Regions from separate parts of the Dechloromonas aromatica RCB genome, predicted to be linked through region 2. Evidence: riboswitches for the same ligand, from Rfam matches in the RefSeq annotation. Region 2 holds a riboswitch; the other holds the start of a gene.
The links. Region 2 has a riboswitch for S-adenosylhomocysteine ahead of metH (methionine synthase). Riboswitches for the same ligand answer to the same signal wherever they lie in the genome.

Region 1 (11,303 bases), 150 kb from region 2:
CCTTGGCCAATGGCCAGCGACTGGAACCACGCCTCTTCGATATTGGCCTGACCATCGGCCATGGCGACAATCGCCTGACCACGCCAGTAGGGATCGATATTGGCCGCCAGCACCAGCTCGGTTTCATCGACGGAGAAACCTCGGTTATTAAGGCCCTCCCCGCCGGCCGAAACGAACCCGCCGATGACGCGCCCCGGAATATCCTTCATGTTCCGGTACTGCCCCTGCAGGATCAAAGATACCTCGGGATTGAAACCATTGGCAGCGGCCGATGGCGACGAGCTGGCGACCGGCGCGGAGGCTACTTGCTGCGGCTCTTGCCGTGACTTCGTCTCGGCCTGGGCCAGTTTCTGCTCGAGCGCGGCAATACGCTGCTCGTAGGTTTTTTTCATCTCATCGATCTGACTGCGGATGGCAGCAAGGTCGGCATCGGTGGCGGCCTGAACGCCGCACGAGGCGGCCAGCAAGGCCGCCATGGCAAATGATTTTTGCATGGAATTTCCCTGAAAATGCGTAGAAATCGACCATCAGCATGAACGCGGCGGTCGACCGTCAAATACGGCAAATTTCAGAGAAGAGGTGGACCGCGCTGCGTTGCGAGCGGTGCCGGGAAAGCGCTGCGGCCATGAGCCGACAAGGCTTCCGGAACAGACTGGACAGCCACCACCGGCGGCAAAGCCACCAGCGATGGCAGCGCTGCGCCAAGATCATGTGCCGCCAGGCAAAGCTGGCAGGCATGGGTCGGCAAGCCTTTCTCGTCGCCAGCCGCATGCTCGACCGCATGCGCCCCCGTCGCCAGCTGGGCGAAGAAGAGGATGGCAACGAGAAGGAAGTGACGCAACTGAAGCATCTGTTCAGTCTATCAGGGCTGCATTACGTTCAGATGGCAAAGATACTGGCTCAGTCTACCTGGACCAGCAGGCCCTTCAAATACTCGCCTTCCGGAAAGTTCAGTGCCACCGGATGGTCGGCAGCACCCGACAGCCGACGCACGATGCGCGCACTGCGTTCCGCGTCCAGCGCCGAATCGGCAATGATTTTCTGGAACATTTCCAGGCCAACACCGCCCGAACACGAATAGGTCATCAGCAGACCACCCGGCTTAAGCAGACGGCAACCGAGAATATTGATGTCCTTGTAGGCCTTGGCTGCCCGATCGGCATGAGCGGCAGAAGGTGCGAACTTGGGCGGATCGAGCACGATCAGGTCGAACAACTTGCCGGCCTTGCGGAAATCGCGCAGCGCCTGGAATACATCAGCCTCTTGCCATTCGGCACGATCTGCCGGCAGTTGTGGATTGAGCGCCAGATTGGCCTTGGCCTGCGCCAACGCCGGACCGGAGGAGTCAATCGACAATACACTCTTCGCGCCGCCAGCCATGGCCTGCAGGGAAAAACCGCCGGTGTAGCAGAAGCAGTTCAGGACATCCTTGCCGGCCGACAATTGGCCGAGCAAAGCGCGGTTCTCGCGCTGGTCGAGATAGAAACCGGTCTTGTGCCCACCGGCGATATCAATCGCCAGACGAACGCCGTTCTCATCAATCGACAACGGCGTTGCCGGCGCCTCGCCGTGCAGCCAGCCAGTCGTCGGACCGAGTCCTTCCAATCCGCGAACATCGGAATCTGAACGCTCATAGACCCGAGCACAACCAGTCGCCTTGACCAGCCCTGCAACGATGGCATTGCGCCACTTGTCGGCACCGGCCGAAGTCAGCTGAATGACCACCGTATCGCCATACTGATCGGCAATGACCCCCGGCAAACCATCCGACTCAGCATGAATCAGGCGCAGCCCCTGCTGACCACGGAGCTCCGGCAGGGCCTGGCGAAGCGCCACGGCAGCAGCGATGCGGCGCTTGAAAAAGGCGTCATCGATCGACTCTTCGGCATCGAAGGTCCAGAACCTGGCGCGAATCTGCGATTTAGGACTGTAGGCAGCCCGCCCCAGCGGACGCAGATTGTCGGCCAGGACCTCGACGGTATCGCCCGGCCGGGCCCGACCCTCCAGACGACCGACCGAACCGGCGAACAACCAGGGGTGATGCTTGAAAGCAGAACGCTCCTTGCCCGGAAGCAGAATCAGCTGAGCCATGTTTTTCCCGATCTATAAAGCAAGAAGCCCCGGTCACCTTGCGGCAACCGGGGCTCAGAATACTGGCGAAAACTTAAGCGCCCAGAGCCTTGCGGTTACGCTGATGGCACTCGGCAGCGTACATGACCTTGAACATGGTCTTGCCGGTGCTCTTGAACAGACGCTTGGTGGACTTGGAAACGCAGCGGCGCTCCAGGGACGAACGGCGATTACGGTTGATGGCCATGAATAACTCCTTGATTCCGGCTATTTTTCGAAACCGCCAATCATAGAGGCTGGTAGGAGAATCGTCAACGAAGCCTTGATTTTTCGCCAATTTCGACGGCCAGTCGTTCAGACCATGGCGCATCTGCCAATATTGGATTACTTGCTCTTCGCCCTTGGGTGAGCTGCGTCGTAAACCTTCGCCAGATGCTGGAAATCAAGATGCGTATAGACCTGCGTTGATGCGATGCTGGCATGTCCGAGCATCTCCTGCACCGCCCGCAAGTCACCCGACGATTGCAGGACATGCGAGGCGAAGGAATGCCGCAGCATATGGGGATGCACGTGCGTCGGCAAACCCAGCAGCACAGCTCGGCGCGCCAGTCGGGCCTCGACCATGCGCGGGCTGATGCGCCCCCCCCGCTGGCCGACGAACAAGGCCTTTTCCTCGGGCTTAGCCAGCTCATTTCGCACTGCCGCCCATGCGGCAAGCGCTTCCCGCGCCTTGCTGCCAACCGGCACCAAGCGCAACTTGTTGCGCTTGCCCAATACACGAACCTCACTTTCGTGGGCAATGTCGTCCAGTGCCTCGCAATCAAGGGCAACCAGTTCGGCCAGGCGCAAACCTGATGAATAGAATAGTTCGAACATCGCCAGGTCGCGGGCCGCCTGGACGGGATCATCGTCGTCGACAGGCATCAGCAGGCGTGAGGTTTCGTCGACCGACAAGGCCTTGGGCAGCATCCGGGGCGATTTGGGCGGGCGGATACCGTCGCAGGGATTGGCCTTCACCATGCCCCGCTCGCCCAACCAGTGAAAGAAACCACGCCAGGCCGACAAGGCCCGCGCCAAAGAACGACCGGCCAGCCCCTGACCATGCAGTTGCGCGACGAAGCGGCGGAGGTGATGCACCTGCAGGCTGGCGAGCGGTATATCTCCCGCTGCTGCCAGCAGCTTCTGCAGATCACGCCGATAGTTGGAAACGGTGTGCGCCGATAGGCGTCGCTGGTCCGAAAGTTCGGCCAGCCACGTGTCGACGGCAAGCACCGGGGTCACAGCACGCTCTTGGTCACCCGGGCCAGCGCGGCAGAAACCATTTCGCCAAGACGCTCAAGATAGAGCGTACCCATATCGGCGTAGAAACGCTGCGCGTCCTCGCTGCCCAGCGCGATCATGCCGATCGTGCCACCGCCATTGCGCAACGCGATCAAGGCCTGCGAACGAATATGCGAGGCATGCTCGCCAAACCAGGAAGCCGTACCGAAGCCGGCGGTCGAACCACAATAAGGCCGGGCCAGCGTTTCGGCAAAAACCTGCAACTCTTCGCTGACTGCCGCAAATTCCGGCAAGCCTTCGATTTCTTCCGGCTTGTCCCACAGGCGCAGTGCCACATGCGGCACGGAGAAGTCATCGCGCAGATGGAAGTTGAGCAGATGGATCACGGCCTGGAAGGTTTCAGCGGCAATCAGCGCCACCGAAAGACGGTGCACCTTCTCGCTGATCTGGTCGTTTTCTTCGCCAAAGGCGATCAACTCGGCCAGCTTGCTTTCGGTGCTCCGGTTTTTTTCGCGCAACGTCAGCATCTGGCGTTCGGCCAGCGACACGGCGCGACCACCGTGCGGGTGCGGCACGAAAATCTGCGCCATCAAGTCCGCGTACTGCTCGAAGAAACTCGGATTGTTCTTCAGATACTCCGCGATTTCCTCGGGGAACATGGCGCTCATAATTCGATTTCTCCAGTAAATACCGTCACTGCCGGGCCGGTCATCAGCACCGGCCGCTCGTCGCCACCCCAGGCAATCGTCAGATCGCCGCCACGGGTGGTCACCCGCACCGGCGAATCGAGCAACCCGCGACGAATGCCGGCCACCACGGCCGCACAGGCGCCCGTGCCACAAGCCATCGTTTCGCCCGAACCTCGTTCGTAAACACGCAGCTTGATGGCATGCCGGTCGACAATCTGCATGAAGCCAGCGTTGACCCGCAGCGGGAAGCGCGGATGCTTTTCGATCAATGGCCCGTGCTCACCGACCGGTGCCGTATCGACACTATCCACCACCTGCACGGCGTGCGGATTACCCATCGAGACGACACTGGTTTCCAGCGTTTCGTCGGCGACGTCAAGCAGGTGAATGATCACGTCGTCTTCGGCCAGGAAGGGAATTTCAGCCGGTAAAAACCGGGGAATGCCCATGTCGACCGTGACATTGCCATCGCCTTCAAGGCGCGGCGAAATGATGCCTCGCATCGTCTCGACGCGAATCTCGCGTTTGTCGGTCAGGCCTTCGTCATGAACAAAGCGGACGAAACAGCGAGCCCCGTTGCCACATTGCTCGACCTCTCCGCCATCGGCGTTGAAAATCCGATAGCGAAAATCGATCCCCGGCTGGCTCGCCTTTTCGACCAGCAGAATCTGGTCACAGCCGACGCCAAAGTGACGATCGGCCAGGTAGCACAACTGTTCCGGGGACAGGGAAACCGACTGGCGAACACCGTCAAGGACAACGAAATCGTTGCCCAGACCGTGCATCTTGGAGAATTTGAGTTTCACGCACTGCTCCGCTGAATGGTTAGGAAAAGCATAGCAGAGACAGGGGCTTGCCTCAAATTGTTAAAGTTTCTTCTCCATCACGAAATCGTCCATCACGTAGCCGTGACCGATGTCGTCTACCGTCGCCGTGCGGACCACAAAACCGTACTTCTTGTACGAATTGATGGCATTCACGTTGCGCTTGTTCACTTGCAGGATCACACAAGGGTAGCCCTGTTTTTTGGCGCGCTCAGCGACATGGGCGATCAACTGACCGCCAACCCCCTGGCGCTGCACGTCGGGGTGAATGTAGAGCTTGTCCAGCTTGAACTCGTCGTTGTAAATCTCGCTGAACGCAAAGCCGACACGACGATCGCCATGGAACGCCTGATCCAGCCACTTGTGCAGGTCTTCCAGGTCATCGTAAAGACGCTCATGGCCGTAACGTTGCTCGAGCATGAAATCGATCTGTTCCTGCGTGATGATGCCAGGATAGGTCGCCTGCCAGATTTCACGAGCGAGGGCCGCGATCGCCGGCACATCGGGCGGCGTCACGGGGCGGATTTCCACTTTCAGGCTGCTGTTCATTTATAAAACCTCTGCTCTCCGGGTGGCCGGGTTTTGAAGCGTTTGTGCAACCAGAAATACTGCTCCGGCATGCGCAGCACCTGGCTTTCGATAAACTTGTTCATGAATTCGGTATCGGCTTCGACGCTCTCGCCGGGGAAGTTTTCCCAGGGCGGCATGACTTCGACCTCATAGCCGTCCGGAACCTGCCGGGCGATACACGGGACGACCCGCGCACCAGTCAAACGCACTAGCCGGGACAAGGCGGGAATCGTTGCCGCCTGGACACCAAAAAAAGGCACGAAGATCGACTCCTTGGGACCGAAATCCATATCGGGCAGGTAGTAAAAGCGGTAACCATCTTTCATGGCCTTGATGATCTTGCGCATGCCGTCCTGCCGGGAGAGCAGGACCGCATCCCTGAAACGCACCCGGCCATCATAAAGGAGTTTATTGAGGACCGGATTCTTCTGGTTGGAATAGACGCTGCAACCCGGCACGTACATCGAGATGCGGGTCGCCTGGGCATCCAGCCCGACGAAGTGAGGCGAGAGGAGGATCACCGGGCGACCTTCTGGATCGGTCAGGTGTTCGACGCCATGAATACGAAACAAACGCTCCAGACGCTCCCGGGACCCCCACCAGCAGAGCGTACGGTCGAGCACAGCCTGGGCGAAGGCGACGAAATGCCGCTTAGCCAGTTCCTCTCGCTCCGCTTCCGTTTTTTCCGGAAAGCACAAACGCAGGTTGATCAGCGCAACCTTCCGCCGCTCCCGGCCAACGGCGTAAAGCAAACGCCCAAGGCCGGCGCCAAGGGCACGCAGAATGGGTAGCGGCAGCCAGTGCAGCAGCCACAGAAATCCGACCAGAATCCAGGTGAGAAATATCTTCACGACACCTTACTCCGCCGGCGGTGGCTCAGCGCCACCCGGTCGCTTGTATCGGTTGTAGCCCCAGAGGTATTGAGCCGGACATTGGCGGATCAGGGCTTCGACCTCATCATTGATTTGCTGCGCCCGTTCGACGGTGGAACCACTCAGGGGATTGTGCGGCAGCTGGAAATGTACACGGTAACCGCGCCCGCCGGGAAGACGCTCCCCCCAGGTCAGCAGCGAGACAGCGCCAGTCTCGGTCAGGCGTGCCGCCAGGGTCATGGTGTAGGCGTAGCGCCCGAAGAACTTGAGCCAGACGCCCTCTCCGGTCTTGGGTGCCTGATCCGGCAACATGCCAACCATCTCGCCCTTCTTCAGCGCCTTGATCAATGCCCGAACGCCAGAGAGGTCGGCCGGAGCCAGATGCAGGTGCTCACGTTTGCGGCCCATCAGGATCAACTCCTGAGCGGAGGCAGACTTGGGGGCACGATAGAGCACCGTGATATCACCGAAAGAGGAGAGGTACTGGGCAGTAATCTCGAAGCAACCGAGATGCGGCGTCAGAAAGACGATGCCCTTGCCGGCCTGCCGCGCTGCCTCGACATGCTCCCAGCCAACGACCTCGGCGACCAGTGGCACGGCCTCTTCCAGCGGACGCATCCAGATTCGTGCCAGCTCAATCATCTGCTTGCCGGTTTCGGCCGCGACAGCACCGCGCAGCGATGGGTCAATCCCGGCCTGTGCCAGGTTTTCCTGCAGGTGATGCCGATAGGTCGGCGAAAGCCAGTAGATCAGGCGGCCGAATCCACCGCCCAGCACATGCAGCAAGCCCAGCGGCAAAAAGGAAAAAATGCGAAAAAGAAAAACCATGACGCCCCGGGGGTTGAATCCCCCTGAGAAAAGTTTAATATTATCCGTTCGCCGAGTTAAACAGACAACTTGCGGGGCGACTAATAAATTCTGCTAAAGCGTCACCTGCTCGTGGTCCAAAGCTGGTAGCGCCGGATCAAAGGACCACTGGAGCACTCCATGAGCGATTACCTCTTCACTTCGGAATCTGTCGGCGAAGGCCATCCCGACAAGGTTGCCGACCAGATTTCCGATGCTATCCTCGACGCCATCCTGGCGCAGGACAAGCATTCCCGCGTTGCCGCCGAAACCCTGTGCAATACCGGTCTCGTTGTGCTGGCCGGTGAAATCACCACCAACGCCAATGTCGACTACATCCAAGTCGCCCGCGACACCATCAAGCGCATCGGCTACGACAACACCGAATACGGCATCGACTACAAAGGCTGTGCCGTGCTCGTCGCCTACGACAAGCAGAGCCCGGATATCGCCCAGGGCGTCAATGCCGCCTATGACGACAACCTCGGACAGGGCGCCGGCGACCAGGGCCTGATGTTCGGCTACGCCTGCGATGAAACCCCGTCGCTGATGCCGCTGCCAATCTACCTGTCGCACCGTATGGTCGAGCGCCAGGCCATGCTGCGCAAGGACGGCCGTCTGCCGTGGGCTCGCCCGGACGCCAAGTCGCAGGTCACCATCCGCTACGTCGATGGCAAGCCGCACTCGATCGACACCGTCGTGCTGTCCACCCAGCACTCGCCGGACATCAGCCTGGAAGACCTGCGCGAAGCCACCATCGAGCAGATCATCAAACCGGTGCTGCCGAAGGAACTGATCAAGGGCGACATCAAGTACCTGGTCAACCCGACCGGCCGCTTCGTCGTCGGCGGCCCGCAGGGCGACTGTGGCCTGACCGGCCGCAAGATCATCGTCGACACCTACGGTGGTGCCGCGCCGCACGGCGGTGGCGCCTTCTCCGGCAAGGATCCCTCCAAGGTCGACCGTTCGGCTGCCTACGCCACCCGTTACGTCGCCAAGAACATTGTCGCCGCCGGTCTGGCCTCACGCTGCCTGGTCCAGGTTTCCTACGCCATCGGCGTCGCTGAGCCAACCTCGATCATGGTCGAGACCTACGGCACCGGCAAGGTCAGCAACGAAACCCTGACGGCGCTCGTTCGCAAGCACTTCGACCTGCGTCCGAAGGGCATCGTCAACATGCTCGACCTGCTCCGTCCGATCTACCAGAAGACCGCCGCCTACGGCCATTTCGGTCGCGACGAGCCGGAATTCACCTGGGAAGCGACCGACCGTGCCAACCTGCTGAAGAGTGACGCCGGCCTGTAAATCCTACATTTCTTCGCATTAAACAAGGGGGCGCGCAGCCCCCTTTTTGTTAGAATTGCGAAATATGTTGAAGAAAATACCAGTCGAAAAACTGACGCTCGGCATGCACCTCCAGGCTTTCTGCGGCGCCTGGCTGGATCATCCGTTCTGGCGGACCAAGTTCGTCCTGACCGACCCAAACGATCTGTGCCTGATCAAGGAAAGCTCGATCAGGGAAGTCTGGATCGACGCGTCCAAAGGTAGCGACGTAGCAACAGATGAGGTTGCCGGCACGACAGAAATCGTCACCGCAGAGGAAATTCCCGAACCACCTCCCGTTGTGCAGGAAAAGGCTTCGTTCAACGACGAAGTCAAACGCGCCGCCAAGATTTGCGCCAAAGGCAAGGAAGCCGTCGTTTCGATGTTCCAGGAAGCGCGCATGGGAAAGGCCATCGAGGCCGAAGCCGCCGCACCGCTGGTCGAGGAAATTTCCAACTCCGTAATGCGCAATCCGGGTGCCCTGATCAGCCTGGCCCGCCTGAAGACGGCTGACGACTACACCTTCATGCATTCGGTGGCCGTCTGCGCCCTGATGATCGCCCTCGCCCGCCAGCTTGGCCTCGATGATCGACAGGTCCGCGATGCCGGCATGGCCGGACTGCTGCACGACCTGGGCAAGGCGATGATTCCGCTTGAAGTGCTGAACAAGCCCAGCAAGCTGACCGACGAGGAATTCGACTTGGTCAAAACCCACCCTGAAGCGGGCTACAAGTTGCTGCTCGAGGGCAACGGCATCAGCGAAATGACCAAGGATGTCTGCCTGCACCACCATGAAAAAATCGATGGCAGCGGCTACCCGAAAGGACTGAACAGCGACACGATGAGTCTGTTCGCCAAGATGGGGGCTGTCTGCGACGTTTACGACGCGGTCACCTCCAACCGTCCCTACAAGGCGGGCTGGGATCCGGCTGAGTCGATCAAACGGATGGCGGAATGGAAGGGGCATTTCGACCCATCCGTCTTCCAGGCCTTCGTCAAGAGCCTGGGCATCTACCCGATCGGCTCCTTCGTTCGCCTGGAGTCTGGCAAGCTCGGCGTGGTCATCGAACAAGGCGAGCAATCGCTGCTCAAACCCAAGGTCAAAGTCTTTTTCTCGACCAAATCGCAAGCCTACATCCGCCCGGAAACCATCGATCTCGCCCGCAGCCCCGAGAAAATTGCCGGCCGCGAAGATGCCGCCAAATGGGGCATCAAGGATGTCGACCGCTACTGGGCTGGCGACAAGGCTTGAAAACGCATTTATAATCCGTCACCTACCGAGGGGCGCTGCAGGAGATTCCTCCCAGGCTCGGTTTAAAACGGCGCTCACTGATCAACCCTGCCGGGCGCAGGGGGCCGCCGGTGAGCAACAACGCCGTTATTCCCCTCCCCGTCACAGTTATTTAGGAGCTTACTGTGGCTGAATTCAAAGACTACGTTATCGCCGATCTTTCCCTTGCCGACTGGGGTCGCAAGGAAATCCTCATTGCCGAAACCGAAATGCCGGGCCTGATGGCCATTCGCGAAGAGTTCGCGAAGACCCAGCCGCTCAAGGGCGCCCGCATCACCGGTTCGCTGCACATGACCATCCAGACCGCCGTGCTGATCGAGACGCTGACCGCGCTCGGCGCCGAAGTCCGCTGGGCCTCGTGCAACATCTTCTCGACCCAGGACCACGCAGCCGCCGCCATCGCCGCGCAGAACATCCCGGTCTTCGCCGTCAAGGGCGAAACTCTGGTCGATTACTGGGATTACACCCACCGCATCTTCGAATGGGCTGACGGCGGTTATTCGAACATGATTCTCGACGACGGCGGCGATGCCACCCTGCTGCTGCACCTCGGCGCCCGTGCCGAAAAGGACATCTCCCTGCTGGCCAAGCCGGGCTCCGAAGAAGAAACCATCCTCTTCGCCGCCATCAAGGCCAAGCTGGCCGTCGATCCGACCTGGTACTCCGTGCGCCTGGCCCAGATCAAGGGCGTCACCGAGGAAACCACCACCGGCGTGCATCGCCTGTACCAGATGCATCAGCGTGGCGAGCTCAAGTTCCCGGGCATCAACGTTAACGATTCCGTCACCAAGTCCAAATTCGACAACCTTTACGGCTGCCGCGAATCGCTGGTCGATGGCATTAAGCGCGCCACCGACGTGATGATCGCCGGCAAGGTTGCCGTCATCGCCGGTTACGGCGACGTGGGCAAGGGTTCGGCCCAAGCCATGCGCGCCCTGTCGGCACAAGTCTGGGTCACCGAAATCGACCCGATCTGCGCCCTGCAGGCCGCGATGGAAGGCTATCGCGTCGTCACCATGGAATACGCCGCCGACAAGGCCGACATCTTCGTCACCACGACCGGCAACTTCCACGTCATCACCCATGACCACATGGCTGCGATGAAGAACAACGCCATCGTCTGCAACATCGGTCACTTCGACAACGAAATCGACGTCGCCTCGATCGAGAAGTACCAGTGGGAAGAGATCAAGCCGCAAGTCGATCACGTCATCTTCCCGGACGGCAAGCGCATCATCCTGCTCGCCAAGGGCCGTCTGGTGAACCTCGGCTGCGGCACGGGCCACCCGTCCTACGTGATGTCGTCGTCCTTCGCCAACCAGACCATCGCCCAGATCGAGCTGTGGACGGAGGCAGTCAAGGGTTCCAACAAGTACCCGGTCGGCGTCTACACGCTTCCCAAGCACCTGGACGAAAAGGTAGCCCGTCTGCAACTGAAGACGCTGAACGCCCAATTGTCCGAGCTGACCGACGAACAGGCCGCCTACATCAGCGTGCCGAAGGAAGGCCCGTACAAGGCCGACCACTACCGCTACTA
Region 2 (11,303 bases):
CTTCGATCTTGACCTTGGGCAGGAAATCGACGACATATTCGGCGCCCCGATACAGCTCGGTATGCCCTTTCTGCCGGCCGAAACCCTTCACTTCAGTGACCGTGATGCCTTGCACGCCGATGGCGGACAACGCTTCACGCACTTCGTCAAGCTTGAACGGCTTGATGATGGCGGTAACGAATTTCATGATGAGTAAGTCCTCATAAAGGTTGAAATCTGTTTTCCCCCACCGGCGCCGGCCGGTGCACTGGCAGGGGAAGTTTTAAATTGGTTTAGAAAGTCTTGGTAAAGGACAGCAGGGCAGTACCCTTGGCGACATTCTTGTTGTTCCAGCAGTAAGCCGGGACAGCATCGCCACAGGTATTGGCATTGGTGTCGGTGTAAGCCAGACCGAACACGCCAAAGCCAACATCCTTGGTCACGCCCAGCTTCCAGTCAGTGTAGGAAGCATCGCTGTAGTGCTTGATCTTCTGATGACCGACGTGGGCGTTAACCCCCCAGCCTTCACCCAGATCGTAGTTCGCCGACAGATCGATATAGCCGGAACCACGGGTGTTTTCCATTTGCGTGCCAGTCCAGCCAACCATGTATTGCGAAATCGTCTGGTTGTACTTCAGGGTGATGAACTTCCAGCCGATGGCGCCATAGACTTCCATCGTGTCCGGCGTCACGCCACCCAGCGAGGTACCCGGGTAGTAGTACTTGATGACGCCGAGGTCGTAGGTGAAGTCATCAGCGAAACCACCCTTGAAGCCACCGTAGAAGTCAGTTTCCAGGCTGCTGTTGTCCTTATAGTGATTCACTTGCACCCAAGAGACGTTGGAGCCCCACACACCGACATACAGGCCGCTGGAGTGGTTGTAGTCGAAGCCGCCCTGCAGCGCCGGGTGGCCTTGGGTCTGGCTGATGCCGCGGAAGATGTAGTCGCTGACCACACCGATGTTGCCGGTCAAAGCAGGGGCGGGTGCCGGGGCAGCAGCTTCTTCGGCAAAGGCCGGGGCAACAAAGGCGGCAACGATGGCCAGGGTAAGCAGTGATTTCTTCATGGTTTCTCTCCAACAGAAGGTTTCAAGTGAAAAATATTTACAACACAGCAATAGCAGAAGCCGTGCCAGGTTGTTTTTTTGATACCAATCAAAGGATTTCCGGCTATTCCAAATGTAATGCACCAATTTGTCGCACCAAAACTGTGCGGTTACAGACAGTTACGCACCATCGCCGAGCGATCACTCAAAAGAGCGCTAAATTCCCCTGTGTTAAACTCGAGGCTCACGGAGGAACACCATGCTAGACCCCAAGACACTGGAAGAATTTGGCGCCAAGATGAGCGCCCTGTTTGCCAACTCGCCAGCCAAGGACATTGAAAAAAATGCCAAGGCCATGATGGGTGGCTTTTTCGCCAAACTCGATCTGGTGACGCGCGAAGAATTCGACGTTCAGGCGCAAGTACTGGCCCGCACCCGCGAAAAGCTGCAGGCGCTGGAAGCCCGCGTCGACGCGCTGGAAAAGGCCCGCTCGGGCCAGTAGCACAACATGGCGCTGGCCATCGCATACAGCCGCGGGCTGGATGGCCTGAACGCGCCACCAGTCATTGTCGAGGCGCACCTCGCCAGCGGCCTGCCCAGCTTCACGCTGGTTGGCCTGCCCGACACCGAGGTCAAGGAAGCGCGTGACCGTGTCCGCGCGGCCATCGTCAATTCCGGCTTCGAATTCCCCAGCAAACGCATTACCGTCAATCTGGCGCCAGCCGACCTGCCCAAGGAGTCCGGTCGCTTCGACCTGCCCATCGCGCTCGGCATCCTGGCAGCCAGCGGACAGATTCCAACGCCAGCGCTGGCCGATTACGAATTTGCCGGCGAATTGTCCTTGTCTGGCGAACTGCGTCCGATTCGCGGTGCCCTGGCCATGGCCCTGCAAAGCAGCGACAACGGCAAAACCTTCATCCTGCCTGAAGCCAGCGCCCAGGAAGCCGCACTGACCGGTTCGACCCACATTCTGGCGGCGCGTTCGCTGCTCGATGTCTGCGCCCACCTGGCTGATCGCGAATTGCTGCCGCCCGCAGTGGCCACAGCCAATACCGAAAACTGGCCAAAATTTCCAGATATTTCCGAGGTTCGAGGTCAGAGTCAGGCCAAGCGGGCGCTGGAAATTGCCGCGGCTGGAAACCATTCTCTATTGATGGTCGGCCCGCCCGGTTCGGGCAAATCGATGCTCGCCGCCCGTTTGCCAGGCCTGATGCCGCGCCTCGAAGGCGAAGCGGCCAAAGCCTCGGCCGCTGTCCTTTCGCTGGTCGGGCAATTCCAACCAGAGGCCTTTGGCGTTCGCCCTTACCGTCAGCCCCATCACACCGCTTCGGCGGTCGCTTTGGTCGGTGGTGGTAATCCGCCGCGGCCTGGCGAAATCAGCCTGGCTCACCAGGGCATCCTGTTCCTCGACGAATTGCCCGAGTTCGACCGCAAGGTACTCGAAACTCTGCGCGAACCACTGGAATCCGGGCGCATCCATATCGCCCGGGCAGCCCGCCATGCCGAATTCCCGGCCGAATTCCAGTTGATTGCGGCAATGAATCCCTGCCCCTGCGGATTTTTGGGACATGGCAATAATAAATGCCGTTGCACGCCGGACCAGATCGCCCGTTACCGAGGCAAGCTATCCGGCCCCTTTCTTGACCGCATCGACCTGATCATCGAAGTGCCGGCCCTGCCGTCCGACGCGCTGTCCGGCAAGGCCGACGGCGAATCATCGGAAACCGTGCGCACTCGCGTCGAGCAAGCCCAGGTGCGGCAACAAACCCGCCAGAGCAAGCCGAACGCCCGCCTGAACACCAAGGAAGTCGATGCCTGCTGTCAGCCCGACGAAACCGGCAGCAAGCTGTTGCAACAGGCGACGACGCAGCTCGACCTGTCGGCCCGGGCCTGGCACCGCATCCTGAAAGTCGCCCGAACCATTGCCGATCTGGCCGGCAACGACGACATCCGCGCCACCCACATCGCCGAGGCCATCCAGTACCGGCGCTTTGGCCGTGGCTGAGGTCAGCCGGCGCGAGACGCGCGGCATCGCCATCCTGCTCGCCTCTATGTCGGCGATCGGGCCATTTTCGATCGACACCTACCTGCCGTCCTTCCACGAGATCGGCGAAAAACTGCATGCGACCCCGCTTGAAGTCCAGCAGACGCTGTCCATTTACCTGTTCTCCTTCGCGCTGATGACGTTATGGCACGGCGCGATTGCCGACCGTTTCGGACGCCGCAAGGTCATCCTGATCGCCCTTGGCTTGTTTGCCATCGCCTCGGCGGGTTGCACTCTCGCCACGCGCATCGAGCACCTGTGGTTCTGGCGGGCCATGCAGGGCATCACGGCTGGCGCTGGCATCGTGCTCAGCCGCGCCATCGTGCGCGACCTGTTCGATGGCGCAGAAGCCCAGCGCCTGATGTCACAGATCACCATGATGTTTGCGCTGGCCCCGGCCATCGCCCCGGTCATTGGCGGCTGGCTGCAAACGCTGTTCGGCTGGCGTTCGGTCTTCGCCTTTCTCGTGCTGTCGACGACCGCATTGTGGCTGGCCTGCTGGAAACTGCTGCCCGAAACCTTGCCGCCGGAAAAACGCCAGTCGCTGCGCCCCGCCTATCTCGCTTCAACCTACTGGAAAGTGCTGACCTCGCCGCCTTTCCTGCTGGCTTGCGCCGCACTGTCGATGAATTTCGGCGGTTTCTTCCTGTACATCCTGTCCGCCCCGGTCTTCCTGATGCGGCACCTCGGTGTGGCTGAAACCGGCTTCCTCTGGCTGTTCGGGCCGGCGATGAGTGGCCTGGTGTGCGGCTCATGGTTATCTGGCCGACTGGCCGGCAGGGTTTCGCTACCCCGCACCATCGGACTTGGCTATGCGGTCATGGGCACCGCAGCCGCCATCAACCTGACGGTGAATGTTGCCTTGCCACCCGGCTTGCCATGGAGCGTGGCACCCATTTTCGTCTACACCATGGGCATGTCGCTGGCCATGCCCTGCCTGACCATCTTCGCGCTCGACCCCTTCCCGGCCCAGCGCGGCCTGGCCGCATCGTGCCAGACCTTCTTCCAGTCCAGCTTCAACGGTCTGGTTGCCGCGCTGATCGCCCCCGCCTTATGGGGCTCGACCCTGACACTGGCGCTCGGCATGGCCGGGCTGATGCTGACCGGTGGCCTCGCCGCCCTGCTCCACCAACGCCTAAGACTGGTACCACGGTAGTCCACGGCAGCGCCAGCCACCCAGCTTGCCGCGGTGATAGTCCTCGTCGAGCGGACCTTCGAAACCTTCCAGAACATTGATCACGTTGGTAAAACCGGCTGCCTCAAGGGCCAGCCCGGCATCGACCGAACGCCTTCCACTGCGACAAATGAGCAACAATGGTCGGGAAAGATCACCCCGCACCAGCCGCTTCACCTTGTCGGCAAATTTCGGATCAATCTCCCAGTCCGGCCCCTCCTGCCACGCCACATGCTCGGCACCGGCCGGGTGGCCGACGTACATATGCTCGATTTCCGTCCGGCAATCGACCAGCACGGCGAGCGGCTGGTGCTGCAGGAAGGCATGTGCGGCAAGGGGATCGAGGTGCTGCATCGGCATATCCGAAAATTAGAGTAATCCGATATTATGAAAGCAAGCTCGGGAAAGCGTAAACTGCCTTGCCCCCTCGTCATGGAGCCCACATGAAACTGCCTGCCTGGATCACCTCTGCCGCCACCGCCATCGTGGCCGCAGCCCTGCCGGCCTGCGATTACTTCAACCTGCAGGAAATCAAGCCCGGTGTCACGACCCAGGCCGAAGTGCGCAGCCGCATGGGCGAGCCCGGCTTCATCCACTGGAACGACGACGGCACGGCGACCTGGGAATACGCCCGCCAGCCGAACGGCAGCAGTTGCTACATGATCACCTTCGGCCTTGATCACGTGGTCGCCAAGGTCGAGCAGGTGCTGAACGACGCCAACTACGCCAAGGTCCGCGTCGGCATGAGCAAGGACGATATTCGCCGCCTGCTCGGCGCACCTGGCTCGAAACAGACCTTCAACAATCTGCGTGAAGAAATCTGGGAATGGCGCATCGAAGGTATGCCGCCGATGGACGAAACCTACTTCATGGTGCATTTCGACACGAACAGCGGCGGGGTCAAGAAGACCTCGAAGCGCGTCGCCGTGAAAGGCTAAACAAATCAATATCCTTGGCAGCTTGAGCGGCCCCCGGTAAACTAACGCTTCTGCCGAGGAGCGCTGCGACCCTTTAATTCGGGGGCCAGGCTCGGCAATGATCAACGGCGCTCGCAAACCCGCGTTTTCCTTGCCCCGGTTTGCGGCGCCGTTCGTTTTTGCGGCGTCCCCGGTGCAATTTCGCTTTGCCGAGGTGATCCATGCAGCCAAACCGTACCGCCGAACTCTCTTCCCTGCTCCAGCAACGCCTGCTCGTCCTCGATGGCGCCATGGGCACCATGATCCAGCGGCACGGCCTGCAGGAAGCTGATTACCGGGGTGAGCGCTTCAAGGATCACCCCCACGACCTGAAGGGCAATAACGACCTGCTGGTCCTGACCCGGCCAGACATTATCGGCGGCATCCACCGCGAATATCTGGAAGCCGGCGCCGACATTCTCGAGACCTGCACCTTCAACTCGACCGCGGTATCGCAGGCCGACTACAACCTGTCGGAACTCGTCTACGAACTGAATTTCGAAGGCGCCAAGCTGGCCCGTCAGTTGTGCGACGAATTCACCGCCGCCAATCCGGCCAAGCCGCGCTTCGTCGCCGGCGTGCTTGGCCCGACCAGCCGTACCGCCTCGATCTCGCCGGACGTCAATGATCCGGGCTACCGCAACGTCACGTTCGACGAACTGGTCGCCAACTACGTCGAGGCCATCACCGGTTTGGTCGAAGGCGGCGCCGACATCCTGCTCGTTGAAACGGTGTTCGACACGCTGAATGCCAAGGCCGCGCTATTTGCCATCGAGAAGTTTTTCGACATCGCCCAGCGTCGCTGGCCGGTGATGATCTCCGGCACGATTACCGACGCTTCCGGCCGCACGCTATCCGGCCAGACCGCTGAGGCCTTCTGGAATTCGCTGCGCCACGTCCAGCCGGTCAGTTTCGGCCTGAACTGCGCACTCGGCGCCAAGGAACTGCGCCAGTACGTCGAGGAACTGTCCCGCGTCTGCGACTGCTACGTCTCGGCCCACCCGAACGCCGGCCTGCCCAATGCCTTTGGCGGCTACGACGAAACGGCCGACATGCTGGCCGACGAAATCGAAAGCTGGGCAAAGGCCGGCATCGTCAATATTGTCGGCGGCTGCTGTGGCACCTCGCCGGAGCACATCGCTGCCATCGCCCAACGTGTTGCGACGGTCAGCCCGCGCCAGCGCCCCGCCATCGAACCGGCGCTGCGCCTGTCCGGTCTCGAAGCCTTCAACGTCACACCCGGCTCGCTCTACGTGAACGTCGGCGAACGGACCAACGTCACCGGCTCCAAGGCCTTCGCGCGCATGATCCTCGAAGGCCGTTTCGACGATGCGCTGGCCGTTGCCCGCCAACAGGTCGAGAACGGCGCCCAGATCATCGACATCAACATGGACGAGGCGATGCTCGATTCGCTGGCCGCCATGGACAAATTCCTCAAACTGATCGCCTCCGAGCCGGACATTTCGCGCGTGCCGATCATGATCGACTCGTCGAAATGGGAGGTCATCGAAGCGGGCCTGAAGTGCATCCAGGGCAAGGGCATCGTCAATTCGATCTCGATGAAGGAAGGCGAAGCCAAGTTCATCGAGCAGGCCAAGCTGGCCCGCCGCTACGGTGCGGCGGTCATTGTCATGGCTTTCGACGAGAAGGGCCAGGCCGACACGTTTGCCCGCAAGACCGAGATTTCCAAGCGCGCCTACGACCTGCTGCTGAGCATCGGCTTCCCGGCTGAAGACATCATCTTCGACCCGAACATTTTCGCCATCGCCACCGGTATCCCGGAACACGACAACTACGCGGTCGATTTCATCGAATCGGTGCGCTGGATCAAGCAGAACCTGCCGCACGCCCACATCTCCGGTGGCGTATCCAACGTCTCGTTCAGCTTCCGCGGCAACGACCCGGTGCGTGAGGCGATCCACACCGTCTTCCTCTACCACGCGATCAAGAACGGCATGACCATGGGCATCGTCAATGCCGGCATGCTTGGCATCTACGACGATCTGGAACCGGAATTGCGCCAGAAGGTCGAGGATGTGGTGCTCAACCGCAACCCGAATGCGGGCGAGGCGCTGGTCGATTTCGCCCAGACGGTCAAGGAAGGCAAAGCCAAGGACACCGGACCGGACCTCAGCTGGCGTGAGCAGAGCGTTGAGAAGCGCCTCGAACATGCCCTGATCAAGGGCATCACCGATTTCGTCGTGGCGGATACCGAGGAAGTCCGCGCCCAGCTCGAAGCTGAAGGCAAGCCACCGCTCGCCGTCATCGAAGGCCCGCTGATGGCCGGCATGAACCATGTTGGCGACCTGTTCGGCGCCGGCAAGATGTTCCTGCCGCAGGTGGTCAAATCGGCCCGCGTGATGAAACAGGCGGTCGCCCACCTACTGCCCTACATCGAAGCGGAAAAGACCCGCACCGGCCTGGGCAGCAAGGGCAAGATACTGATGGCGACGGTCAAGGGCGACGTGCACGACATCGGCAAGAACATCGTCGGCGTCGTGCTCGGCTGCAACGGCTACGACGTGATCGACCTCGGCGTCATGGTCTCCTGTGACAACATCCTGAAGGCGGCGCTCGAACACCGCGTCGACATCATCGGCCTGTCCGGCCTGATCACCCCGTCGCTTGAGGAAATGGCCCACGTCGCCAGCGAAATGCAGCGCCAAGGCATGAAGCAGCCGCTGCTGATCGGTGGCGCGACGACCAGCCGCGCCCACACCGCGATCAAGATCGCCCCCAACACCGAAGGCGCTGTCGTCTACGTGCCAGACGCCTCGCGCGCCGTTGGCGTCGCCACCAAGCTGCTCTCCACCGAGCAGCGCGATGGTTATATGGCTGAAATCGTCGCCGAATACGAGGCTGTTCGCGCCGAACACTCAGGCCGCAAGGGCGCGACGATGGTTACGCTGGCTGAAGCCCGCGCCAACCGTTTCACGTGGAACGAGCCGTTCACACCGGCCAAGCCGAAACAGCTCGGCCTGCAGACGCTCAACCCGAGCCTGAGCGATCTGGCGCTACTGATCGACTGGACACCGTTCTTCCAAAGCTGGGATCTGGCCGGTCGCTATCCAGCCATTCTCGACAACGAAACGGTCGGCGAAACCGCTCGCCAGTTGTTCACCGATGCCAAGGAAATGCTCGGCAAGATCATCAGCGAAAACTGGCTGAGCGCCCGTGCCGTCTTCGGCCTTTACCCGGCCAAGGCAGAGAACGAAGACATCATCATCTACAGCGATGAAAGCCGGACGACTGAACTGACCCGCTGGGTGGGCCTACGTCAACAACACAAGCAACCAAAAGGTCGCTTCAACATGGCGCTGGCTGATTTTATTGGTGAAAACGATTATGTCGGCGCCTTTGCCGTCACCGCCGGCCACCGCATCGAAGAGCGTGTCGCTGCATTTGAAGCCGCCCACGACGACTACTCCGCGATCATGCTCAAGTCGCTGGCCGACCGTCTGGCCGAAGCCGCCGCTGAATGGCTGCATCTGCAAGTACGTACCCAATACTGGGGCTACGCCCACGATGAAACCTTCACCAATGCCGAACTGATTGCCGAACAATACAAAGGTATCCGCCCCGCCCCCGGCTACCCGGCTTGTCCAGACCACACCGCCAAGCGCGAGTTGTTCGCCCTGCTCGATGCCCCGGCCAACGCCGGCATGCAGCTGACCGAGTCCTGCGCGATGACCCCGGCTGCGGCAGTATCCGGCTTCTACATTGCTCACCCGGCAGCGGCCTATTTCGCCATTCCGAAAATCGGGCGCGATCAACTGGAAGATTGGGCTGCCCGCAAAGGCATGTCACTCAAGGATGCCGAGTACTGGCTGGCACCCTTGCTGTAATGGCTGGTCGCGGCGCGCCTATGGTGCGTCGCGATCTTCCCTGAAGCCATATTCCTCAGCCGGATAAGCCTGCCACCGGCTGTCGCCCGTGAGTTCCAGCACCTGCTTGTGATACTTGAGGATGGCTGGACGATGCGTGACGCTGACCAGGGTCGTTTTCATTTCCTGAAGCAGCCGATAGAGGGCATCCTCGTTGGCGTTGTCCAGCGCACTGGTTGCTTCGTCGAGAATGGCGAAACGTGGCTTGCTGATCAGGATGCGGGCAAAAGCCAGGCGCTGCTGCTCGCCAACCGAGAGCACCTTCTGCCAGTCCATTTCAACATCCAGCCCCCCAAAACGGTTGGCCAGATCAGGCAGGTTGACCCGCTCCAGCACCTTCAGCAACTGCGCATCGGCAATCGACCGCTCCTTGTGCGGATAAAGCAGCTGGCTGCGCAAGGTGCCGAGCAGCATGTAGGGCTGTTGGGGCAGGAACAGGATGTCGTTCGGCTGCGGCCGGTAGATGGTGCCACTACCGGCATACCAGATACCGGCGATGGCGCGTAGCAACGAACTTTTACCGCTACCGCTCTCGCCGACAATCATCAGCCCCTCGCCTGGCTTGACCGCCAGCGACAGATCGCGGATCAGCGTCCGTTCGTAGTTCGGCGTCTGCAGGGTGAGGTTTTCCAGGGTCAGATGCGACGCATCCACCGACAAAATGGTACTGCCCCTGCCGACATGGCCCGCCGGATGGCCGGGCAGAAAGCGGGCCAGGGCATCGAGACGCTCGATACCGGCCGCAAAGCGACTCAGGCTTTCGAAATTCTCGACGATCAGTGAAAAGGCGCTGAGTATCGCAGCGAAAGCACCGGCCGCCTGTATCGCCCGGCCAACCTCCAGTTCCCCCGAGAGCACTCGCGAGGCGATGATGGCACTGGGCAGCACGATGGTCATCAGGCCATAGGCGTGCTGGAAGAAATTGAGTCCCATCTGGCTGCGGATTAGGCGCTTGAAGTTCTTGAAAGCAGCGGCAAAGCGCTGCCTGACCTGTTGCAGTTCCTGCGCCTCGCCCCGGTACAAGGCAATCGATTCGGCGTTTTCACGGACACGCACCAGACTGAAACGAAAATCCGCCTCCCGCCGCAACTGGTGGAAGTTCAGGTTCATCAGCCGGTTGCCGAAGACCAGGATCGTAATCAGCGTCCCCCCAATGGCGTAGAAAACCAGGAAATAGACCAGCTCATGGGAAATCGACCACAGCACGCGGCTAAAGGCAGCCAGTTGCAGGATGGACCCAATGAAGATCAGCAGGAAATACAGCGAACGCTGGGTGAAGGTATTGATATCTTCGGCCACCCGCTGGTCCGGGTTGTCGATTCCGGCATTGGCATTCAATTCATAGAAATGCCGGTGGCTGAAATAGCTTTCCAGAAAGTGGTGGGTCAGCCAGCGCCGCCAGTGGATGCCGAGTGTGTCCCGGACAAAGTAATACAGGGTGTAGATCGGCACCGCCGCAACCAGCAAGCCCAGACAGAACTTGATCGAATTCCAGAAACGCTCTTCGTCGCGGGCAGCGAGAGCGGAAGTAAATTCCCCGGTCTGCTCGTTGAACAACACGGCAAACTTGGTTTGCCCCAACAACAGCAGAATCAGCAGCGCCAGCAGCCCCCAGGCTTTCAGTCGTTCGTCCTGGCGCCAATATGGCGAGGCTATGGCCCAGAATCGCTGCCAGAGGTGTCGGTCGGCCGGCTTCATTATCGTGTCGCCATGGAGTTGTCCGGGGAGCCGAAAATCGGTCGCCACGTAGTGATCATGTTTTACTCCCCGGCCGCTGCCCGGGTCAAGCACCGATCTGCCCCCTGCCCGCCATAAACCAACAAGCAACTCCAAACCAGGTCAAAAATCGACGAAAATCCTGCCTATGAATCCCAGCACCAACGTCGACCTCACCCCATTCAACACCCTCGCCCTCCCCGGCCGCGCAGCGCGCTATCAAAAAGTCACCGCGCCCGAGGCGTTGACCGCGCCCGAGCTGGTCAAGGAAAAACGCTTCATTCTCGGCGGCGGCAGCAATCTGGTGCTGACCGGCGATTTCGATGGCCTGCTGCTGCACATGGCCATCCCCGGCAAACGACTGGTCAAGGAAGATGCCGAGGCGTGGTTTATCGAAGCCGGCGCCGGCGAGAACTGGCATGACTTCGTGCAATGGACACTGACCCGCGGCTGGCCGGGCCTGGAAAACCTGAGCCTGATTCCCGGCACAGTTGGTGCCGCACC

Region 1: another riboswitch for S-adenosylhomocysteine. It lies ahead of ahcY (adenosylhomocysteinase); the one in region 2 lies ahead of metH (methionine synthase).

Annotation. Positions count from the first base shown of each region.
Region 1 is NC_007298.1:203,479-214,781, reverse strand. Features, by position in the region: gene DARO_RS01065 (carbohydrate porin) at 1-494, opposite strand, end outside; gene DARO_RS01060 (hypothetical protein) at 569-850, opposite strand; gene DARO_RS01055 (class I SAM-dependent rRNA methyltransferase) at 901-2,091, opposite strand; gene DARO_RS22985 (hypothetical protein) at 2,165-2,317, opposite strand; gene xerC (tyrosine recombinase XerC) at 2,455-3,342, opposite strand; gene DARO_RS01040 (DUF484 family protein) at 3,348-4,019, opposite strand; gene dapF (diaminopimelate epimerase) at 4,016-4,846, opposite strand; gene DARO_RS01030 (GNAT family N-acetyltransferase) at 4,907-5,413, opposite strand; gene DARO_RS01025 (lysophospholipid acyltransferase family protein) at 5,410-6,285, opposite strand; gene DARO_RS01020 (lysophospholipid acyltransferase family protein) at 6,292-7,134, opposite strand; gene metK (methionine adenosyltransferase) at 7,294-8,457, shown strand; gene DARO_RS01010 (HD-GYP domain-containing protein) at 8,522-9,727, shown strand; S-adenosyl-L-homocysteine riboswitch at 9,749-9,810, shown strand; gene ahcY (adenosylhomocysteinase) at 9,892-11,303, shown strand, end outside.
Region 2 is NC_007298.1:51,433-62,735, reverse strand. Features, by position in the region: gene glnK (P-II family nitrogen regulator) at 1-187, opposite strand, end outside; gene DARO_RS00275 (TorF family putative porin) at 273-1,046, opposite strand; gene DARO_RS00270 (accessory factor UbiK family protein) at 1,285-1,527, shown strand; gene DARO_RS00265 (YifB family Mg chelatase-like AAA ATPase) at 1,534-3,030, shown strand; gene DARO_RS00260 (Bcr/CflA family efflux MFS transporter) at 3,023-4,225, shown strand; gene DARO_RS00255 (rhodanese-like domain-containing protein) at 4,205-4,603, opposite strand; gene bamE (outer membrane protein assembly factor BamE domain-containing protein) at 4,687-5,181, shown strand; S-adenosyl-L-homocysteine riboswitch at 5,231-5,301, shown strand; gene metH (methionine synthase) at 5,382-9,044, shown strand; gene DARO_RS00240 (ABC transporter ATP-binding protein/permease) at 9,063-10,781, opposite strand; gene murB (UDP-N-acetylmuramate dehydrogenase) at 10,948-11,303, shown strand, end outside.